Regions from separate parts of the Fructobacillus sp. ChS1-6f1-1-27 genome, predicted to be linked through region 1. Evidence: riboswitches for the same ligand, from Rfam matches in the RefSeq annotation. Region 1 holds a riboswitch; the other holds the start of a gene.
The links. Region 1 has a riboswitch for thiamine pyrophosphate ahead of AC5162_RS04365 (ECF transporter S component). Riboswitches for the same ligand answer to the same signal wherever they lie in the genome.
Positions count from the first base shown of each region.

Region 2: linked by a shared signal. The riboswitch ahead of thiW (energy coupling factor transporter S component ThiW) and the one ahead of AC5162_RS04365 (ECF transporter S component) in region 1 are both predicted to bind thiamine pyrophosphate.

Region 1 covers NZ_JCAOER010000006.1:66,465-76,993, reverse strand. Annotated here, with positions in the region: gene rpsA (30S ribosomal protein S1) at 1-85, shown strand, start outside; gene der (ribosome biogenesis GTPase Der) at 142-1,452, shown strand; gene AC5162_RS04375 (HU family DNA-binding protein) at 1,665-1,940, shown strand; gene AC5162_RS04370 (FAD-dependent oxidoreductase) at 2,099-3,439, shown strand; TPP riboswitch at 3,549-3,641, shown strand; gene AC5162_RS04365 (ECF transporter S component) at 3,726-4,283, shown strand; gene AC5162_RS04360 (ABC transporter ATP-binding protein) at 4,305-5,714, shown strand; gene AC5162_RS04355 (energy-coupling factor transporter transmembrane component T family protein) at 5,711-6,379, shown strand; gene AC5162_RS04350 (LysR family transcriptional regulator) at 6,464-7,333, opposite strand; gene AC5162_RS04345 (amino acid permease) at 7,437-8,807, shown strand; gene AC5162_RS04340 (pyrroline-5-carboxylate reductase family protein) at 8,883-9,659, shown strand; gene AC5162_RS04335 (MFS transporter) at 9,989-10,529, shown strand, end outside.
Region 2 covers NZ_JCAOER010000007.1:4,311-14,839, reverse strand. Annotated here, with positions in the region: gene AC5162_RS04465 (Y-family DNA polymerase) at 1-815, shown strand, start outside; gene AC5162_RS04460 (hypothetical protein) at 808-1,470, shown strand; gene spxB (pyruvate oxidase) at 1,607-3,421, shown strand; gene AC5162_RS04450 (2,3-bisphosphoglycerate-dependent phosphoglycerate mutase) at 3,540-4,247, shown strand; gene AC5162_RS04445 (nitroreductase) at 4,391-5,047, shown strand; gene AC5162_RS04440 (SDR family oxidoreductase) at 5,067-5,720, shown strand; gene AC5162_RS04435 (zinc-dependent alcohol dehydrogenase family protein) at 5,812-6,849, shown strand; gene AC5162_RS04430 (2-keto-4-pentenoate hydratase) at 7,314-8,120, shown strand; TPP riboswitch at 8,161-8,266, shown strand; gene thiW (energy coupling factor transporter S component ThiW) at 8,579-9,073, shown strand; gene AC5162_RS04420 (YjjG family noncanonical pyrimidine nucleotidase) at 9,154-9,843, opposite strand; gene AC5162_RS04415 (YeiH family protein) at 10,001-10,529, shown strand, end outside.

The sequences.
Region 1 (10,529 bases):
TGCATCACGTGCTGATGTAGCAGCCTTCCAACAAGAAGATGAAGGTGGCGCTACTTTGGGCGACATCTTCGGCGACAAGTTGTAAGATTAAATTATAAAGGCTGGTTTTCCAGTCTTTTTTTATTGGGAAAGGAGAGTAAGATGGCAGCACCAATCGTAGCCGTTGTTGGCCGCCCAAATGTGGGAAAGTCAACGCTCTTTAATCGAATTGTTGGGGAACGAATGGCAATTGTTGAAGACATGCCAGGTGTTACCCGTGACCGCCTTTATGCTAAGGCTGACTGGTTGAACTATGACTTTCGGGTCATTGATACTGGTGGACTTGAAATCGGTAATGCGCCGTTTTTGACTGAAATTAAGGGTCAGGTCGAATTAGCCATTGATGAAGCGGATGTCATCTTAATGGTTGTGTCAGGACGGGAAGGGTTGACTGCCGATGACCAGGCGGTGGCAAACCTGCTCTATGGTACCGATAAGCCGGTTGTTTTGGCCGTTAATAAGGTCGATAACCCTGAAATGCGGGCAGATATCTATGACTTTTACTCGCTTGGAATGGGCGACCCTTACCCAGTGTCTGGGTCACACGGAATCGGCCTTGGGGACGTTTTAGATGAAATTGTCAAGCACTTCCCTGATGAAGCGGCTGTGCAAGAAGATGACGCTGTCCGTTTTTCAATTATTGGTCGGCCAAACGTTGGTAAGTCTTCAATCGTTAATGCCATCTTAGGCGAAGACCGGATGATTGTTTCTAATATCGAAGGAACGACCCGTGATGCCATTGATACTCGTTTTATGACCCCTGAAGGGGACGAATTCGTGATGGTTGACACCGCCGGAATTCGTAAGCGTGGTAAGGTCTACGAAAATACGGAAAAGTATTCTGTTATGCGGGCGATGAAGGCGATTGACGACTCACAGGTAACCCTGATGGTCTTAGATGCTGAAACTGGGATCCGTGAGCAAGACAAGCACGTCGCGGGCTATGCTCATGAAGCTGGTAATGCTTTAGTAATCGTTGTTAATAAGTGGGATGCCATTGAAAAAGACACCCACACGATGACTGACTTTGAGAACTTAATTCGCCAGGAATTTAAGTTCTTAGACTATGCACCGGTCGTCTTTGTTTCAGCTAAGACTAAGCAGCGCTTAGACCGTCTGCCTGACTTGATTTTGTCTGTGAATGATAACTATCAAAAGCGGGTATCATCATCAACTTTGAACGATGTTTTGATGGATGCCTTGGCAACTAATCCGGCGCCAACTGATAATGGTCGGCGACTCCGGGTTTATTATGCGACCCAGGTGGCAACGGAACCACCAACGATTGTGATTTTCGTTAACGATGTGGAACTTATGCACTTCTCTTACCAACGTTTCTTGGAAAATCAAATCCGGTCGGCCTTTGACTTTTCTGGAACACCAATTAAGCTAATTATCCGTCAGCGTAAGTAATATTGGCCTAAAATGACGAGAAAATGGCATAAATTACTGTAAAATGTCTGGAAATCGCAAATTCTTAGAGAAATTTGCCTAATTTCCCTACACATTTTAATTTACTTGTGCTATTCTATCCTTATGGAAGTTGCTACGGTAGCGTTCCCAGCCCACCAACGATTGTCACGTTGATGGTGATTCTAATTTAATTTTTTGTGAGGAGAAAAGGAATGGCAAACAAGCAAGAATTGATCGACTCAGTTGCAATGAAGACTGGTTTAACTAAGAAGGATGCTGACAAGGCTGTTGCCGCAGTTTTGTCATCAATCGAAGACGCCTTGAAGAAGGGCGAAAAGGTTCAATTGATTGGCTTTGGTAACTTCGAAGTTCGTGAACGTGCAGCCCGTAAGGGACGTAACCCACAAACTAAGGAAGAAATCCAAATTCCTGCATCAAAGGTTCCTGCATTCAAGCCTGGTAAGGCTTTGAAGGATGCTGTTAAATAAGCATTAACCTTAAAAAAGCACACTCCTTGTGAGTGTGCTTTTTGTATTTTATAAAAAGGCAGTCCTTTGTTTCACTTTGTGTAACTTTTGACAAATTGGAGCAGAAATGTTATGATTTAATTACAAAATTCACATAGCTATATTAGGAGGCTGAATTTATGAAAGTTGCAGTGATTGGTTCAACACACGCTGGCGTTTTTGCCGCTAAGCAAATTAAGGCTGACCATCCGGACGCTGAAGTGCACGTGTACGAAAAGAACCAGACGGTTTCTTTCTTGTCATGTGGAATTGCTCTTTGGATTGGTGACAACGTCTCATCAACTGACAAGATGTTTTATGAAAGCCCTGAATCAATGGCCAAGCAAGGAATCGACATGCATATGCAGACCTTGGTTGAAAACGCTGATTTAGCAGGTAAGACTTTGAAGATTAAGGACTTGGTTTCAGGTTCAGAATCAGAAGAAACCTTTGACAAGATTGTGATCACGACTGGATCACGGGCCATCAAGCCTCGTATTCCTGGTATCGATTCTGACAAGGTTTTTGATTCAAAGACTTGGGACAACGCCAACTCATTGAAGGAAGTGACTGAATCTGCTAAGCGGATTATTGTTATTGGTGCTGGTTACATTGGTGCCGAATTGGCAGAACAATTGTCAGTTAACGACAAGGAAGTTACTTTGATTGACGGTTTGGACCGCGTCTTGGCTAACAATACTGCCCCTGAATTCTCATCAGTATTCCAAAAGGAATATGAAAACCATGGTGTTAAGTTGGCCTTGGGTCAAATGGTATCTGGCTTTGAAGATACTGCTGATGGTATTAAGGTTACAACTGACAAGGGTACTTACGAAGCCGATATCGCCATCTTGGGAATTGGTTTCTTGCCTAACACGGCCTTGTTCAAGGACCAAGTTGACATGTTGCCAAACGGTGCCATCAAGGTCAACAAGTTCATGGAAACTTCTGTCAAGGACGTTTATGCTGCTGGTGATTCAGCAACTGTTCACTATAACCCAACAGAAAAGGATGACTACATCCCACTTGCAACCAATGCTGTTCGCCAAGGAATCTTGGTTGGTAAGAACATCGTTGAACCAACTTTGGGTTATCAAGGGACTCAAGCTACTTCAGCCGTTGAATTGTACGAATTGGCATATGCCGCTACTGGTTTGACAGAACAATCAGCTGCCCGTAAGGGTGTTGAAGCGGAATCAGTGACGATTTCAGAAGACTACCGTCCTGACTTTATGTTGTCAACGACTTCTGTCCAAGCTTCACTTACTTGGGAAAAGGGAACTCGTCGGATTGTTGGTGGTGCTTTCTTGTCAAAGCATGACATCTCACAAGCCGCTAACGTGGTTTCACTTGCTATCGAAAACAAGATGACCATTGACCAATTGTCAATGACTGACTTCTTCTTCCAACCTAACTTCGGTCAACCAGTTAACTACGTTTCATCCGTAGCAATGGCTGCTGTTGCCAAGGCTAACAAGTAAGATTCATCTGATTTTTAACCAAGCTAGTTATGCTAGCTTGGTTTTTTATTTGAGAAAATGCTTGCGTAAATCAGAACGGCTGTGTATGATGAGAGAGTAATAATTTCATATTTGAGATCTGGGGTACCATTAACTTGGTTGAGATTAAACCCATTGAACCTGTTAGGCTAAGACCGACGAAGGAAGATCCACAAGCTTTTTACTGTGACCATTCGTGTTGGAAATCTATGCCAAGGCGGATGGTTTTTCATTTGCCCTGGGTGTCAAATGCATTGAGGAGAAGGAAATGAATACGAAGTGGAAGTTACAAGATGTGATTTTGCTGGCATTGGTTGGGATCATTTTTTCGGTCGTCTACTGGATTATGGACCCGGTTTACCAAATTGTTTATAGTGGCTTGGCCGTGATTGGCTTGCAAGCCTTTACCAACGAAGTCACTTTGGGAGTATGGATGATGGCTGGTCCATTGGCCGCTTACATCTTGAAGAAGCCCGGTGCTGGTTTCATCGGTGAAATGTTGGGAGCTGCTGGGGAAATGTTCCTTGGTGGGGCTTACGGTGTTGGAACGCTGTTGTCAGGCTTGATTCAAGGAATTGGGTCAGAACTTGGTTTCACCTTGGTTGGTTATAAGAACTGGTTTACCGGTTTGTGGCTGTCAACTTTGACTGGAACAATCGTGACATTTGCCTGGGACTTGGTTAAGTCTGGTTATGCCCACTATAACTTTGGTATGTTAATCGCCTTGTTTATTGTCCGCTACCTGTCAATCTTCTTTTTCTCAGGGGTCTTGGTCCACTTGATTGCCAAGTTATTGGACCGGTCAAAGCTTTTGGCCCACGACTAAGTCAATCAAAGGAGTTTACGGATGACATTAGTCACCAAGCGCTTAGGGGTGGCGTATAAGAATAGCCCGATTATTGAAGACCTTGACTTTACCTTAAAAGAAAATGATTTGATCTTGCTGATGGGACCATCCGGTTCTGGCAAGTCGACCTTACTAAAGGCCTTAGCGGGGTTGTACCCCCAATATGGGGGCCAGGTCGCTGGCCAAGTTGAAATAAACGGTCAGAACTTAGCAGACCTGCCAGCCCATGACCGGGCCAAGCAAGTTGCCTTGCTCTTTCAAAACCCGGATGACCAGTTTGCCATGCCAACTGTCAAAGAAGAATTTATCTTTGCCTTGGAAAACTTGCAGTTAGACCCGGCAGAAATTGATCAGCGGACCGACTGGGCTTTAGCTAAAGTTGGCCTAACGGCCTTTATTGACCGACCCTTTCAAACGTTGTCCGGTGGGGAACTGCAAAAGGTGGCCTTAGCAGAAGTCCTAGCCCTGGGGGCTAAGTACTTGCTCTTAGACGAACCCTTTGCCGCGATTGACCAGCAGTCCCGTGATGACCTACAGGGCCTCTTAGCTGACTTAAGCAAGGAAGGGTATGGGATTTTGGTTGCTGACCACGACCCTGCCGGCTACTTTGATAAGGTAACTGCTTTTTACCAGGTGAAGGGCTGTGGCTTAAGGGCTGTTGACCAAGCTGATTGGGACCAGTATGATTACCAAAAAGAGCGGGTCACCATCCAGCGGCCTGAAGATGGACAGGACGGGTTAGTACCGGCCTTTCATTTTGCTAATCTGACAGTTCAAAATGGAAAGCGGCTGGTCTTAAACCAAGATATCTTGACGGTCTTAGCCCAGCAGATTACTTTGATCACTGGCCCCAATGGGGTCGGTAAGTCTTCCGTCTTAAAGACGATGGCCCACTTGCATGACTATCAGGGTTCATTAGTCTACGGTCAAAAGGAAGTCAAAGATTGGAAGAAGAAGGCCTACTACCAAGAATTAGGATTGGTTTTTCAGTCCGCTTCTGACCAGTTCTTAAACATTACGGTCGAAGAAGAAATTGGCCAGGTGGTCAAAACGACCCACCGGCCCGATTACTGGACAAAAGACCGGGTTGCTACCTGGTTGGACCGCTTGCATTTGGCAGGATTAGCTGACCGGTCGGTTTATACCCTGTCAGGTGGCCAGCAAAAGAAATTACAGCTCTTGCTCATGCTGGTCGTGGCCCCGTCGACCTTGCTCTTAGATGAGCCACTAGCTGGTTTAGATGAAGAGTCAGTCCAGGTAGTACTGAAACTGATTCAAGAAAGCCAGCAGGAATTAGAAATGACGGTAGTTGTGGTTTCTCACCAAGTCAGGGACTTAGTTGGGATTGTTGACCGTCACTTGGACTACCAAGGAACAGACATGACGGAAAGTTGGGAGGTTTTGGTATGATGAACGCAACCCAACGGCTGATTCTAGCAGTCTTAATTTCACTGGAAATCTCACTGACCCAATCAGTCACGTTAAATGCTGTGATTGTGGCGACGGTTTTCTTGGTACTGTTGGCTAAGCGCCACCCCTTGAAAAAGATTGGTTTTTACCTGCTAATTGCGGTGATTCCAGTTCTTGGGTCCTTCTGGTCCTTTTACCTTTATGGTCAGGGAAGTTCGGCTGAGAACTTCCACTTTGGCCTGGTAATGGGGTCTCGGGTCTTAGTCTTTATCTTTATGGGGGCCTGGTTGACTCTGGGGATGACGCCCTATATTTTATTAGCTTCGCTCCGGCAAAACTTAAAGTTCTCGGCAACCTTCACTTACGGAATCTTAGGGGCCTTGAACTTTATGCCCCGGTTTAAGCGGGCTTTGGAAAGCATCCAGGCTGCTGGTTTGATGCGTGGCCAGGTCTTACACTGGTGGCAGCCAACCTTGTACTTTAAAGCCTTGGTCCATGCGATTAAGTGGTCGAAAAACTTAGCAATGGCGATGACCTCCCATGGCTTTCAAGAAGGGGCTGACCGGTCTGCTTACCGGACCTACCCAATGAAGGCAACTGGCTGGATGATAATGGCCATTTTGCTGGCCTTAGTTCAAGTCGCCTTGGTCTTGGCCAAATATTAATCAACAAATAAAAACGACGAACACAGGGGCTGATGGTGTGTGCTTGTGTGCACTCACATTCAGCTGGAAAGTGTTCGTCTTTTTTTAGTCTTGTAAGAAATCGAGGATTTCTTTTTGCATTGCTAGGACAAAGGGGTCCTTGGCAGAGGAGGGATTAATCGCTAGTCCCAGGTGACGGTAGTAGGGATGCTCGAAGGGAAAGGCTTTGACATCAGCAGAGATGGTTGGAATGGCTAAGTCAGGCAGAATTCCCCAGCCTAAGCCAGCCTCGACCATGGCAATGATGGAATGGTCATCAATTGAGTAATTGATGGCCTGGGGCTTGACTTGGAGTTCGTCCAAGGCAGCCTTAGTATCAGAGTCGTAGTCAGCCTTTTGCAAGATAAAGTGCTGGTCAGACAGGTCAGCAGGCCCAATTGACTGGCCGTTTTTGGGCCTGTAGTCAGCTTGAGTCAGACACTTGATTTCATCGTTTACCAGTGGAATGGAATCGAGCTGGTTTTTCACGGGCAGGGCTGAAAAGCCAAGGTCAATCTTCCCTAAGGACAGTGCTTCTTCAATATCAGCAAAGGACCCTTGAATCAAAGTAATCTGAACATCGGGGTACTTTTTAGTAAAGCGTTGGATGATGGTTGGTAACCAGACAATACAGATGGAAGAAATTGCCCCAATCCGGATTTCACCACCCTTTAAACCTTGGATCTTTTCGGCCATGGCTAGGAGTTGGTGCTCTTCGTTTAAAAGCCGTTCCATCATTGGTAAGAGGACCTGGCCGTTTTTGGTAACCTGCATTTCGGACCGGTTACGGATTAACAAGGGAATACCAAGCTGGTCTTCCAAGTGGGAAATCGCGTGGGAAACTGCGGAAGGGGTAATATTGAGCTGGTCGGCGGCTTTACGGAAGGATCCGAGTTCAGCAACGGTGGTAAAAATCTCGTAGGTGAATGTTTTCATGGTTGTAAGTGAATTTTTTTAACTTTAAATTGAAAATGTTTAGTTTTACTTATCTTTCTCTCCAGTATAAACTACTAAAGAAGGAAAGCAAAGGAGAACTTGCATGGCAGTAGAACAACAGGGGCAAACAGAGTTTGCTCGGACACTATCACACCGACATATCTCGATGATTGCCTTAGGTGGTACGATTGGAACTGGTCTTTTTTTAGGAGCGGGAACTTCAATCCACCAGGCTGGACCAGCTATTTTGTTGGTTTACATTATTACTGGTCTCTTTGTCTTTGCGATTATGCGGGCCTTGGGTGAACTCCTGGTTTCAGATGATTCAAAACCAGTCTTTATTGACTACATGACCCAGTACTTGGGGGAAAAGGCTGGCTTTGTCTTAGGCTGGACTTATTGGTTAGGCTGGATTGTGATTGCTATGACCGAGTTGACGGCGATTGGAACCTATATGAAGTTTTGGTTCCCATCCATGCCGGCTTGGCCCTTTGAATTAGCCTTTTTAATTGTCTTATACTTAGTTAATACCATTGCCGTTAAAATCTTTGGGGAAGCCGAATTTTGGTTTTCAACGATTAAGATTACGGCGATTATTGCCATGATTGTGATTGGCTTTGTCTTTGCCTTTGGTCATGTGAAAACTTCTGTTGGGGTTACCCAGTTTTCAACTTTGTGGTCCCATGGACTTGTGGCTGACCATGGCAAGAACATCTTATCGACTTTCCAAATGGCCTTCTTTGCCTTTTTGGGGGTTGAATTTGTCGGTATTACTGCTGCAGAAACCAAGGACCCCTTGCAAACAATTCCTCGGGCGGTTAACTCAATTGTCTTTCGGATCTTAATCTTTTATATTGGAGCCTTGATGGCGATTATGATGATCCAGCCTTGGACCCACTACCAAGCCGGTGAATCACCCTTTGTCCAAGTCTTTTCTGGGATTGGAATTGAATCGGCCGCAGCTGTGATTAACTTTGTGGTTTTGACTGCCGCTGCTTCAGCCATTAATTCGGCCTTCTTTACCACTGGCCGGATGCTATATTCATTGGTTGGCGAGGGGTCACGGTTAAAGAAGTTGAACCAGCATGCCATTCCTCGGTCAGCCATTAACTTGTCAACCTTGATTGTTGGCTTGGCGGTAGTGGTGAACTACTTATTCCCAACTGACGCCTTCACCTTGGTTTCAGCGACTGCTTCAGCAGCCTTCTTGCTGATTTACATGGCCTTGATGTGGACCCACTTGCGGTTTAAAAAGGCTCAAAAGGCTGCAGGTCAATCAACTGACCAGCCTGGCTTAGAAAAGCCCTTTAAGTTGCCTTTGGCACCCTTTAGTAACTACGCTACGATTGCCTTTTTAGCTTTGATTTTTATCATCTTGCTGGTTAAGAAGGATACGACGGTCACGACCTTGCTAGCCTTGGCTTGGATGGTCATCTTATTGGTGGTTGCTTCGTTCAAATTCAAACAAAAATAAGTTTTAGGCGGCTGGCTTTTGGCCGCTTTTTCTATGCTAAAATGAGAGTAAGTTAAATCGTTTGGGAGGAATATTATGAATGTTGGAATCGTTGGCTTAGGCCATATGGGGACTGCTTTGGTAAAGGGGATGACCGCCGCTAGTCAAAAGGTGACTGCCTATACCTCAAACCCTGCTAAGGGCGAAGAACTTGGGATTCCTACCGTTTCACAGTATGGCGACCTGGTGGCTAAAGACTTAGATATTTTAGTTTTGACGGTGCCAGCCTCCATTACCACCAACGTTTTAAAGCAGGTCGTGAATGCTGGTTTGGCAGCTAAGACGGTGGTGCTGTCTGCGGCCGCTTCGGTTTCATTGGCCGACTTGCAAAAGGCGGCACCGGCTAGTCCAGTGACGACCTTTATCCCAAATATCCCGGTGGCAGTCCGATCCGGTGCGATTGCTTTGGTAGAAAACCGAGAAATTGCCGGTGATAAGATGAATTCGGTTCGAACATTTTTGGGCCTTTTGGGTCATGTGGTCGCTGTTCCTGAGGCCCAAATTGGGATTGCCGGAACTGTTGGTGGCTGCGGACCAGCCTTTGTCGATGTGATGATGGATGCCTTAGAAGATGTGGCGGTGGCTGAGGGGATGACCCGGGACCAGGCCAAGCCATTGATTGCGGCCATGGTTGGTGGGACGGCTTCTTTATCCAGTCAGTCAGACTTGTCCTTTGCTGACTTGAAGGGGCAGATTACTTCTCCTGGTGGTAGCACCATCCAAGGTGTCTTGGCCTTAGATCAAAACGGCATGCGCAATGCTGTTTACCAGGCAGTCCTAGCAGCAGCTGGGAAGGGCCAGCCCAAGGGTTAAAGTGTTTTCTCATTAAAATTTTATTTTTAAATTGGACGGTTGAAGATTTTCAACCGTCTTTTTGATGCTTTTAAAAAGGCTAGGGTGGTTTGAATTTGGATTTTAAAATTGTGGATTTAAGGTCTTGGACTAGCTTTCCAAAATATAAAATGAAAGGGTTTACAATACCTTTGTATAGGCATTCTTTCCGTTGACAAAGGTTAGCTGACCCCATAAAATCAGGATAGGCAATCAAACCTGGCCAGGATTTTGCCATGACAATAAATTCTAAAATGAGAAGGGCAGGTCGTTATGGGTGACCTGTGAAGAGAGGATTTACGATGTTCAAGATGTTAATGAAGGCCGGGCGGGGTTCAGTATCGCAGGAGAGAGCGACCAAGACCACTTACCGCCGGCGTCAAATTGGGGTGTTACTTGCCACCAGTTTTACTTATATCGCTTATTATATTATTCGACTCGTTTTTATTACAGAACAGGTACCAATTATGAATGCCTACGGTTTTGATATGAGCCAGATGGGGCTGATTTTGTCGACCTTTGGAGTTGGCTATGGGATTGCTAAGATCTTTATGGGCGCCTTAGTTGACCGGCTGAACGCCCGGGTTTTTCTAGCAGTTGGCCTGTACCTGTCGGCCTTGATGAACTTGTTAATCGGTTTTACTTCCAACTTTTACGTAATTTTAGGGCTGATGTTTCTAGTGGCGGTGACGCAAGCAATGGGGGCACCAGCCTGCCAGCGGCAGATTTCATTGTGGTTTTCTAAGAAGAACCGGGGGATAGCCTTTTCGATTTGGGCATCTGCCCACAACGCTGGGGCCTTTCTCTGTGTTGCTTCTGTACAGTTTGCTACTTTGTACTTCGCTGGCTCAT
Region 2 (10,529 bases), on a different contig from region 1:
ACTTAGATGCTAAAAAAGCACCACATTTATTGGCAGATTGGCACTATGGTGATTTGCCAGAGAAGCTTTGGCCAATCGATAATTTTAGCCACGTCTGGAGTATTGGGCAAAAAACAGCTAATAAACTGGAACGGTGGGGAATTGCCACAATGGGGGACTTGGCTCATTACAATCCTTACCTGTTAAGGGAGAAGCTTGGTTTGGTTGGCGAACAGCTGTATGGCCTAGCTTGGGGAATTGACCGGTCAGACTTAAGTGAGAAGCTCCGAGTTAAAAATAAGTCTTACGGAAATTCGCAAGTCTTACCCGAAAACTACCACAAAAAAGAGGCTATTCAGGTCGTTATCCAAGAAATGGCGGACCAGGTTGCTAGCCGACTGCGGGCTCATGGTAAACAGGCGGCGGTAGCAAGTCTCTACTTGGGCTATGCGAACCAAGGGATTCATTTTAACACCCGGCACCGGCCAGAAACTGGTTTACACCAAAGCATTCGAATTGACCCAACCAACCAAACAAAGACGCTGATGAAAGTTTTAACTAATTTATTTAATAAGTACTGGTCCGGTCAGCCGGTCCGTTACATTGGAGTGACCTTTGGCGATTTACACACAGAACTTGCTCAAGAGATTTCCTTGTTTGAACCAGAGCCAGTTCAAAAGGAGCAAGAGGACCCGATTGATGCGGTTGTTGATCAAATCCGACAAAGGTTTGGCTCAGCTAGCTTAGTCCGGTCGATTTCGTTGGAACAAGGTGGGACGGCGATTAGTCGGGCTAACCTGGTAGGTGGCCATAATGGAGGAAATAGTTATGAATGATTTTTTAACTGGTGATGAGCTGGCTAGAGTTGCTAAAACATACTTTGAACAGGATTACCGTGACCGCGGTAAAGTCAAGTGGAACGGTTTCTTTTTATCGGACCATACGGCTCAGCTAAACCGGCAGAAACAAGAACTTTTAGCTCTTGATGAAGCTGGTTGGCAGCCGCAATTAGACTATGAAACAATCTTTCAAACAGTTCACGCCGCAGCAAAGGCCGGTCAAAAAATTCTGGTGCAAAAAAACGAACAAAACTTAGATGGGCAAGTTGATGCAACCCAAGCTGGCCATGTCACAGGCTTCTTTGAAGATGGCTTTTACTTGGATTATGACCCTTATGAATGGGCAAATATCCGCTTTGTTAGCCAAAGCCATGCTGACCATTCTGATAAGCAAGGCAAAAACCTGATTCAAGAGCTAGAAGACTTAGTTATTCCTCTATTTAAAAAAGAGAAGAATACCGTTTATGAGCTGCGAATTGTTGAACAGCACTACAGTCAGCGAATTAACTTCTTCTTTGAGTGGGGACTGGTTGGTCGGGCCACCGTCTCCCGGCAAATTAAAACAGTTGAGATGAAGCAGGTACCGAACTTAGAAGAATTGCGTAATAAATTAATTCAAAGGCTACCGGTTAAAGTGGCAATTGCCGACTAATTTGTCTAATAAGTTGACCAACCGTGCTGTTCATGACAAGAAATCGACATCTTTTGACATCTTAGCGATAATATTTTTACATATATGTAAAAAAGAATTATAATAAGTCTAAATAAAGATGAATAGGAGATGTCTTATGTCAGAAAATGTCATTCCAGCAAGCACCGCGATGTTGCGAGTCCTTGGAAATTGGGGCGTTGACCACTTGTTTGGTTATCCAGGTGGCTCTTTCAATTCAACGATGGCGGCGTTGGCCGACCAGGATCAGTTGAAATATATCCAAGTTCGCCACGAGCAAGTCGGCGCCTTGGCTGCTGCAGCTGACGCTAAGTTAACTGGTAAAATTGGTGTTGCCTTTGGTTCTGCCGGACCCGGCGCAACTAACTTACTGACAGGTCTTTACGATGCCAAGGAAGACCACGTCCCTGTTCTAGCACTGGTTGGGCAAACACCACGAACGGTCATGAACTATCATTTCTTCCAGGAATTTAACGAAGATCCTATCTTTGAAGATGTGTCCGTTTATTGTCGGACGGTCATGACCCCTGAAAGTTTGCCACACGTTGTTGACCAAGCAATCCGTGAAGCCTATAAGAACCATGGTGTTGCAACCGTTATCATTCCAAATGACTTAGGCTATGCAGAAATTCCAGATAAAGATTATGGTTCACACAGCACGACCGATGATAAGTCTGAACCACAACCAGAAGCTACTGATGCTGAAGTGAAAGAATTCTTGCAAATGGTCAAAGCTGCTAAGCGACCCGTTATCCATGTCGGACGTGGAATCCAAGCTGGCGGTGATGACTTAGTCAAACTATCAAAGCAATTACAAATTCCATTGGTGATGACTGGATTAGCCAAGGGACATGTTGATGAAAGCTATGAAGGTAACCTGGGAATGGCCAACCGTGCCGCTTCCAAAGCAGCCGATGAAATCATTGCTAGCGCTGACCTTTTGATTGCTATTGGGGCGGACTTCCCATTTGCAAACTTGGTTTATACCACCCATGATTTCAAGTTTGTCCAGGTCGATAACGACCGGGCTGAATTAGGCCGGCACCATGACTTGGACCTTGGTATTTGGTCTGATGCGACAAGCTTTGTTAAAAAAGCAGTTGCTATGAGTGAACCGGTGGCCGAAACACCATTCTTTAAGGCGGCAGTCGCTGATAAAAAGAACTGGTTTGACTACCAAAAGCAGCTCCAAGATGATACTAGCGAACCGCTGAAGGCCGAACCAATTTACAAACAAATTAACCGGGTGGCTGACTCGGATGCCGTCTTTGCCATTGACATCGGCGATAACATTATTAACTCATTCCGGCACTTGCAGGTGACGCCAAAGAATAAGTTTGTGATTTCTGCAATCTTTGCTTCAATGGGTTCTGGCTTGCCAGCCGCATTGTCAGGGCAGCTGTCTTACCCTGGACGCCAAGTTTGGAATATTGCTGGTGATGGTGCCTTTTCAATGATCATGCAGGACTTGCTGACAGAAAAGAAGTACGACTTACCAATCATTAACGTGGTCACTTCCAACAAAACGTTGAACTTTATTAAAAGTGAGCAAGATGACGTTAAGATGCACCATTCTGGTATTGATTTGGCAGACCAAGACTTTGCGATGATTGCAAAAGGAATGGGGGTCGAATCTGTTACCGTTACAAAGACAAGCGAATTACCAGCAGCCTTTGATCAGGCAGTGAAAGTTACCAAGGCTGGTCGGCCATTCTTGATTGATGCTAAGATTTCTGATGCTCGGTCATTGCCAGTTGAAGAGTTGCAGTTGAAGACAACTAATTCAGGTGTTGAAGAAACCTTGAACCCAACTTATAACAGTAACTTCGACTTGCAACACCCAGGCTCAGTCCGTGAGTTCTTGGACTCATACGATGGCCAAGAATTGAAGACTCTACCAGAGTTCTTCCAAGAAAATGGGGTTGAGTGGTAGAAATTAATAAGTGAACTTATTTAAAAAGTCGTCTAAATAAGGCGGCTTTTATTTTGCCTAACTTTGATTGCATGGCAAGCTAGAACCGGTGTAAAATAGGGAACAAGGAGCGGATATCATGGCAAAACTTGTTTTACTACGACACGGGCAAAGTGAATGGAACCAAGCTAACCGTTTTAATGGTTGGATTGATACTTACTTGTCTGAAACCGGAAAAGATCAGGCTAAGGCTGCTGGTCAGGCATTAAAAGATCAAGGGCTTATCTTTGACCAAGCCTATAGTTCTGTTTTAAGTCGAACCATTATGACTGTTAACCGGCTCTTAGACCAATTAGGCCAGTCTTATCTCCCTTTAACAAAGACTTGGCGGTTAAATGAGCGCCATTACGGGATTTTACAGGGTGAAAACAAGGATGACATGCGAGCTGAATACGGCAAGGAGACCGTTCAAACCTGGCGTCGGTCATATGATATTTTGCCACCTAAGCTGGGCGAGTACCGTCCAGCCGTAGTCATTGACGGTCAGACTTATCCAGCCTTTGACCACCGTTACCATGATATTCCACTAGGATTGCTACCTCGTAGTGAAAACATCCAAAGCACTGAAATTCGAGTTCGGCCATTATTTGAGAAAGAAATTAAACCCCGGTTATTTGCTGAACAAAATATTTTGATTGTTGCACACGGTACTTCAGTTCGGGCCCTAACGAAATTAATCGAGGGACTAACGCCAGAAGAAGTCACACAAGTTGAAATTCCAAATGGACAACCAATCGCCTATGACTTTTCGGCTGATTTGTCATCTTATACAAAAACAATAATTTAATGAAAGCGCAGGAACAGTTGTCCCTGTGCTTTTTTCGTTAAAAATAAACTAGACCAAAATATTTTAGCGGTTGAATTTTAGTTATTAGGCCTGGATAATAGAGGTAGTCAGCATTTTGTATTTCTTAAAAATCGGAGGATTTTATGGACGTTCAAACCGCATTAGAACAACGGAAGTCAGTTCGTTGGTACCAAGACAAGCAGGTACCGGTAGATTTGTTGACCAAAATTGTGGCAGCTGCCCAAAAGGCCCCCTCATGGGTTAATACCCAACCAGTACGGCTAACAATCGCTACTGGAAAGACACTAGAAACAATTCGAGCAAGTCACGCGAAGGCAAACTTGGACGAAAATGTTCATGGTAATTCAGTCTTGCCATACCAAGCAATGGGTGACTGGGATGAAACGTCACAAAAAAATATGATGACATGGTTTGCTGGGTCTGCTGAGCAAGCAGGCGACGATTGGACGACCAAGATTGGCAAGGCTAGTACTCAGCTTTATAATGCCCAAGCGGTTGTTTACTTTACTTTAGAAGCTGGTTACCCCGACTGGTCATTAATTGACCTCGGCTCGATGATGCAATCACTATTATTGGCTGCCGAAGAAGAAGGATTGGCCTCTTTGCCGGCTTATGAATTTGTTAAGTACCCTGACCAATTAAAGGAAGCCTTGCATTTGCCAGGAGATCGGTTGCCAATTATGGGCGTTGGCCTTGGTTACCGAGACGGTGACCATGATTTGAACAAAATTGATGCCAACCGAATGGCAACAGAAGATATTTTGACAATCTTAGATTAAAAGGTATGAAGGAGGAAGAATGACAAAAACGTTAGTAATTGGTGCACACGGCAAGGTTGGACAGTTGTTAGTAAAAGAATTGGCCGAAAATGATTTTCAGGTTTTAGCTGGCTTTCGAGATGAAAAACAATTTGATACGGCCGACGGTTTAGCCAATGTGACGCCAGTTCACTTTGATTTGGACCAAAGTGGAGCAGAGATGGCCGGCTTTTTAACTGAACACGATGTTGACCAAGTCGTCTTCACCGCTGGCGCTGGTGGCAAAGGTGGGGCAGAACGAACTACTCAAGTTGACTTAGATGGCGCCGTAAAAACGATGGATGCTGCTAAAAAGGCTAATATTAAGCATTATTTGATGGTTTCAGCTGCAGGAGCTGATAATCGTAAGGCTTGGGCAGCTTCTGGTATTTATACCTATTATATGATGAAACACTATGCCGATCGCTTCCTACAAGCCTCTGGACTGCCTTATACAATCTTGCGACCAACTGGGTTAACTGATGACCAGGGGCAAGAAACAGTTTCTCTAACAGTTGATTTTGCTAATGGTCCAATGACAATTAGTCGGGCAGATGTTGCTCATTTCGCTCGAAAGGCCCTCCAGTCGGAGAAGACAATCGGCCAGATTTACAGTTTAACTAGCGGTTCTAATCAGATTGACCAATTAATCTAATAAATTTCTTCAGGCGCTTGACTTAGAGTGAACTATAGGGTGTTTAATAGGGGTGTCGTGAAAGAAAATTAATTTTGTTAGGAGATTTTGAATGAAGCAAACGATGTTTATGAAAGCTGGCCAGGTTCAAGTTGAAGAGGTTGAAAAGCCAACAATTCAGCAGCCAGATGATGTGATTTTAAAGACTGTCCGCGCTAGTGTCTGTGGGTCAGACCTTTGGCCTTATAGCGGTGGTGATGACAAAGAAGAACACTCATTGAACACTGGTCACGAAGCAATTGGTATCGTTGAAGAAGCCGGATCAGCTATCACTACTTTGAAAAAAGGTGACTTTGTGATTGCGCCATTTATCCATGGTTGTGGTCACTGTGCTGCTTGTTTAGCTGGCTATGAAGCTGGCTGCTTAAGCCACCAAGACAACTTCAGTGCCGGTGAACAAGCGGAATACATCCGTTACCAGCATGCTAACTGGTCATTGGTTAAGGTCCCTGGCAAGCCTGAAGATTACACACCTGCGATGTTGAACTCATTTTTGGCTTTGGCCGACGTTATGCCAACTGGTTATCACGCCGCTAAGTCAGCTAATGTCCAAAAGGGCGATACTGCTGTCGTTATTGGTGATGGTGCCGTTGGTTTGTCTGGGGTCATTTCAGCCAAGATGCGCGGTGCTAAGAAAATCATCATTATGAGCCGTCACGAAGACCGTCAGAAGTTAGCCATTGAATTTGGTGCGACGGATGTTGTTGCCGAACGCGGTGACGAAGGAATCAAAAAGGTCCGTGAATTGACCAATGGTGTTGGTGCTGACGCGATTTTGGAATGTGTTGGTTCTGAACAAACAATGGCGACCGCTGTTGGCGTTGCCCGTCCTGGTGCCGCCATTGGCCGAGTTGGTTTGCCACACGGTAATGGTGTCAACCAAGCCCAAACTTTCTATGGTAATATCACGGTTGCCGGCGGCCCTGCATCAGTGACAACTTACGATAAGGGCTTCTTGTTGCAAGCTGTTTTGAACGGTGAAATTAATCCTGGTAAGGTCTTTACCGACGAATTTGCCTTGGATGATATTAACGATGCTTATCAGGCAATGGCTGACCGGAAGGCAATTAAATCTGCAATTCGAATTTAATATTGAGAATGAAAGAGTGCTAGTTGGCGCTCTTTTTGTTTAAAATGAAAATATTATTAGAAATAGGTTGAAAAATTCTAATTTAAGAATAGAATACAAGGTAACAGATAAGAACAGCAACGATAAGAAAACGCTTTTGCTTGGGATTTAAGGGACCGTTGGGGCAGTGCGACAACGGATGAACAGCAAGAAGCCATCCTTCTTTAGCTAGTGACTGAAAATAGTAGGCTCACTCGGCAGCAACCGTTACCATGCCACTGTATCGCCTTTGGGGCCGTGCGGGTTGAGGTTAGAGCCTTGCTCTAACAAAATAAGGTGGTACCGTGCAGAAGCACCCTTAGTTTTAGCTTTTATAGTTGAAATTAAGGGTGCTTTTCTTTATCTGGATTAAACTGAAAGGAGGTTGTTGATTTTTTGCTCGTTACATTCGTTTAACAGACCAACAGGAGGCCAATATGACAATGATGGAAGAAGTGAGCCAAGTAGCAACCAAGAAAACGCCGGTAGAACTGGCTAACGCCCTTTTTCAGGCATACCAGAATAAAGAAGCACTAACGATTAGTGATTGGGCCGATGTGGTGGATGACGAACAGACTGCCTACCAAGTCCAAGACCAGTTAACCCATTTGAAGGGTCAGCCCTTGGGCGGGTACAAGGTCTCTTTGACTAGTGAACAAACTCAAAAGATGTTTGATTCCGTTGAGCCTTTATACGGTGCTCAAGTTCAAAGCCATTTTGTAGAAAGCCCAACAGAATTATCGTTAAAAAGCGACTTAATGGATCCTTTAGCAGAAGTAGAGCTAGTTTTTAAAGCCAAAGAAGATTTGACGGGAGAGGAATCTTTGGCTGAACTACAGGCTAAAACCACCGTGGCAGCCGGAATTGAAGTCCCTGATTCACGGTTTTCAGAATGGTTTCCAAGTCTAAATAAGTACCTGGTGATGTCCGATAGTGCAGTTGGTGGTTTTGTCTTATACGGCAAAGAACGAGATAGTTCTGATTTACCCTTTGATGAATTTGCCAAGGTAAAGGCACGGCTCTACCACAATGATGAGTTAGCGGGTGAGGGGACAGCGGCAGAAGTTCTGGGAAACCCCTTATACGCACTCGAATGGCTGAACAAAAAGCTAGCCAGTCAAGGCAAGACTTTAAAAGCTGGCCAACGAGTTTCTTCGGGAACTTTCTTGTTGCCACCACACCTAACGAAAGGGACCTGGACGGCAAGCTTTAGCCACGACTTTCCAACCGTGAAGGTCAAGGTTGATGATTAAAATTTTAAGTAACTTGCCTTTTGCTGGAATTATCCGCTATAATTCTTTCTTGGGGAGTCCGGGTGACGGGCTGAGAGGAAGGTAACCCTTCGACCCGTTGACCTGATACGGATCATGCCGTCGTAGGAATTATGTTTAATTCTTTTTAATGGACGCTTTGACGTACAGTCAAAGTGTCTTTTTTATTTGCTAGCAGATAAAAATTAGTGCAAATGACGCAAGGTCTAACTATTTAAATTCAAAGGAGGAGATAACAACGGTTCACGGACCAATCCGTGCGGGACAAGGGGAGCGCCTTGTTTTTGAATAACAGCGATGGGAAGCCGTGTTCCGGCGTGAGAGGAAACCAGCAAGTTTCGACCGACTACTCGATGAAAGTGGCCACCGTGCCCTAACTTAGTTGAGAAGCGTCGCTGTTAAAACCGTCGTTTCTCATGATTTTGAAGGAGAATGTTTGAATGAAAACGAAAAGAATTGTTACCACTGCTCTCTTAGCTGTCCTGGCTTATATCTTAAATACTTTTGTAGTTTTTCCAGCCATGGCGCCGTTTCAACACTTTGTCGACGTGTTAGCGGCTGTCTTAGTTGGACCGTGGTATGGCTTTGTAGCAGCCTTGTTAACTGGGTCAATGCGGGTGTTACTTGCCGGCCGGACTGCCCAAGCCCTCTTAGGGGCTGTGTTTGGACCAATTATTGCTGGCTATTTATATAAATGGACCAAGAGCCTTACCCTGGTTTTTCTCGGTGAAGTTTTTGGTACTGGGGTCATCGGTGCTTTAAGTTCTTACCCGGTCATGAAGTACTTGTATGGTTTGGACGTGCACCACTGGTATTACTTTATTCCATATTACCTGCCAGCTGCGATTGTTGGGGCTGGGCTCGGTGTAATCGTGCTCTTAGCCTTAAAAAAATCAGGAACACTTCACAAAATGATTAATACAATTGAAAAATAGAAAAAGCACACCGAGGAGTGACGTATACCCCGAAAGTTAAAGTACTTTCGGGGTATACGTCAAAGGGTGTGCTTTTTTCGTTACTTTAATTTGCTAGGCAAGTCAACTAATTCATTAACCTCCGCCGTTGGGGCAACATCCCCCGATAAATCCTTATTCTTCAAGTTCACCCAAATGGTGTCTAACCCATAGTTGTGACCACCTAGAATATCTGAGGTGAGGCCGTCGCCGATCATCACCGTGTTTTCCTTATTCATTGCAGGATTATCATGAAAGATTCGGTCATAGAATGCTTGGTCAGGTTTTGAAGCACCAAGCATCTCGGAAGTATAGATTTGGTCAAAATATTTTTCAAGGCCGGTTTCTTTCAAGCGCCGACGCTGAGTTTGGTCTTGACCGTTGGTTCCAGCCAAAATGGTATATTGGCCATTTAGTGACTTCATTAATTCAGGTGCGTAGGGGAGGACCCGGTAGTTTTCATCTCGCAGGGTAGCGTACTCATGCTCTAAAGCCATCGCATCCCCAGTTAATTCCAACTTAGCTAACGTCTTAGGAAACCGTGTCGCAAAAATCTCTTCGCGGTTAATTTGGTCAAGCTCATAGGCCTTCCAAAGGCCTGAGTTGGTTTCTTGGTAAGCAGCTAGAGCCTGGTCTAATTTTTGATCGGTTAAGCCGAAGTGCTTATTAAAAAGGTATTTGACGTCTGCAATCTCACCACCCTTAAAGTCTAAAAGGGTATCATCTAGGTCAAAAATTAAGTATTGGTACATTATCGAAGCTCCTATAAAGATACAAAAAGTGATGCTTTGTTATGACTTATATTTTCCACTATTTATACAAAAAATTCAAATAAATCTAAAATTTTCTTGATTTATCGAGAAAACCGTCTATAATTGCTCAATGTAAAACACACGAACGGAGTTGCATATGAAAATTCAAAAGAAGCACGTCATTGGGATTGTTTTAACAATTTTGATTTCATTACTAGCTGACTTTTTGGCCAAGTTCTTACCACAGCTTGGAGCGGAAAGTATTGCGATGCTAATCGGAATTTTGTTGGGAAATACAATCTTTAGTAACGAACGCTATGCTGCTGGGGTCAAGTGGTCTGAAAAGTACCCGATTGAAATCGGAATTGCCTTGCTTGGATCAACATTGACCTTTAAGACCTTGTCGAAGCTAGGGTTTAACGGAATTGGCTTTATTATCTTAAATATGATTTTGATTATCGGAATCGTATTCGTCCTTGGTAAGTACGTCTTTAAAGTTGGTGACTCCAGTACCATGTTGATGGGGGCTGGAAATGCTGTCTGTGGGTCCAGTGCGATTGCCGCCGTTGCCCCAGCTATCCAAGCAAAAGATGATGACCGTCGAACAGCGGTTGCCACTGTTTCTTTGACTGGAATGTTGCTCTTGCTAACTTTGCCTAGCTTATCACACTACTTCTTTGGCTCAA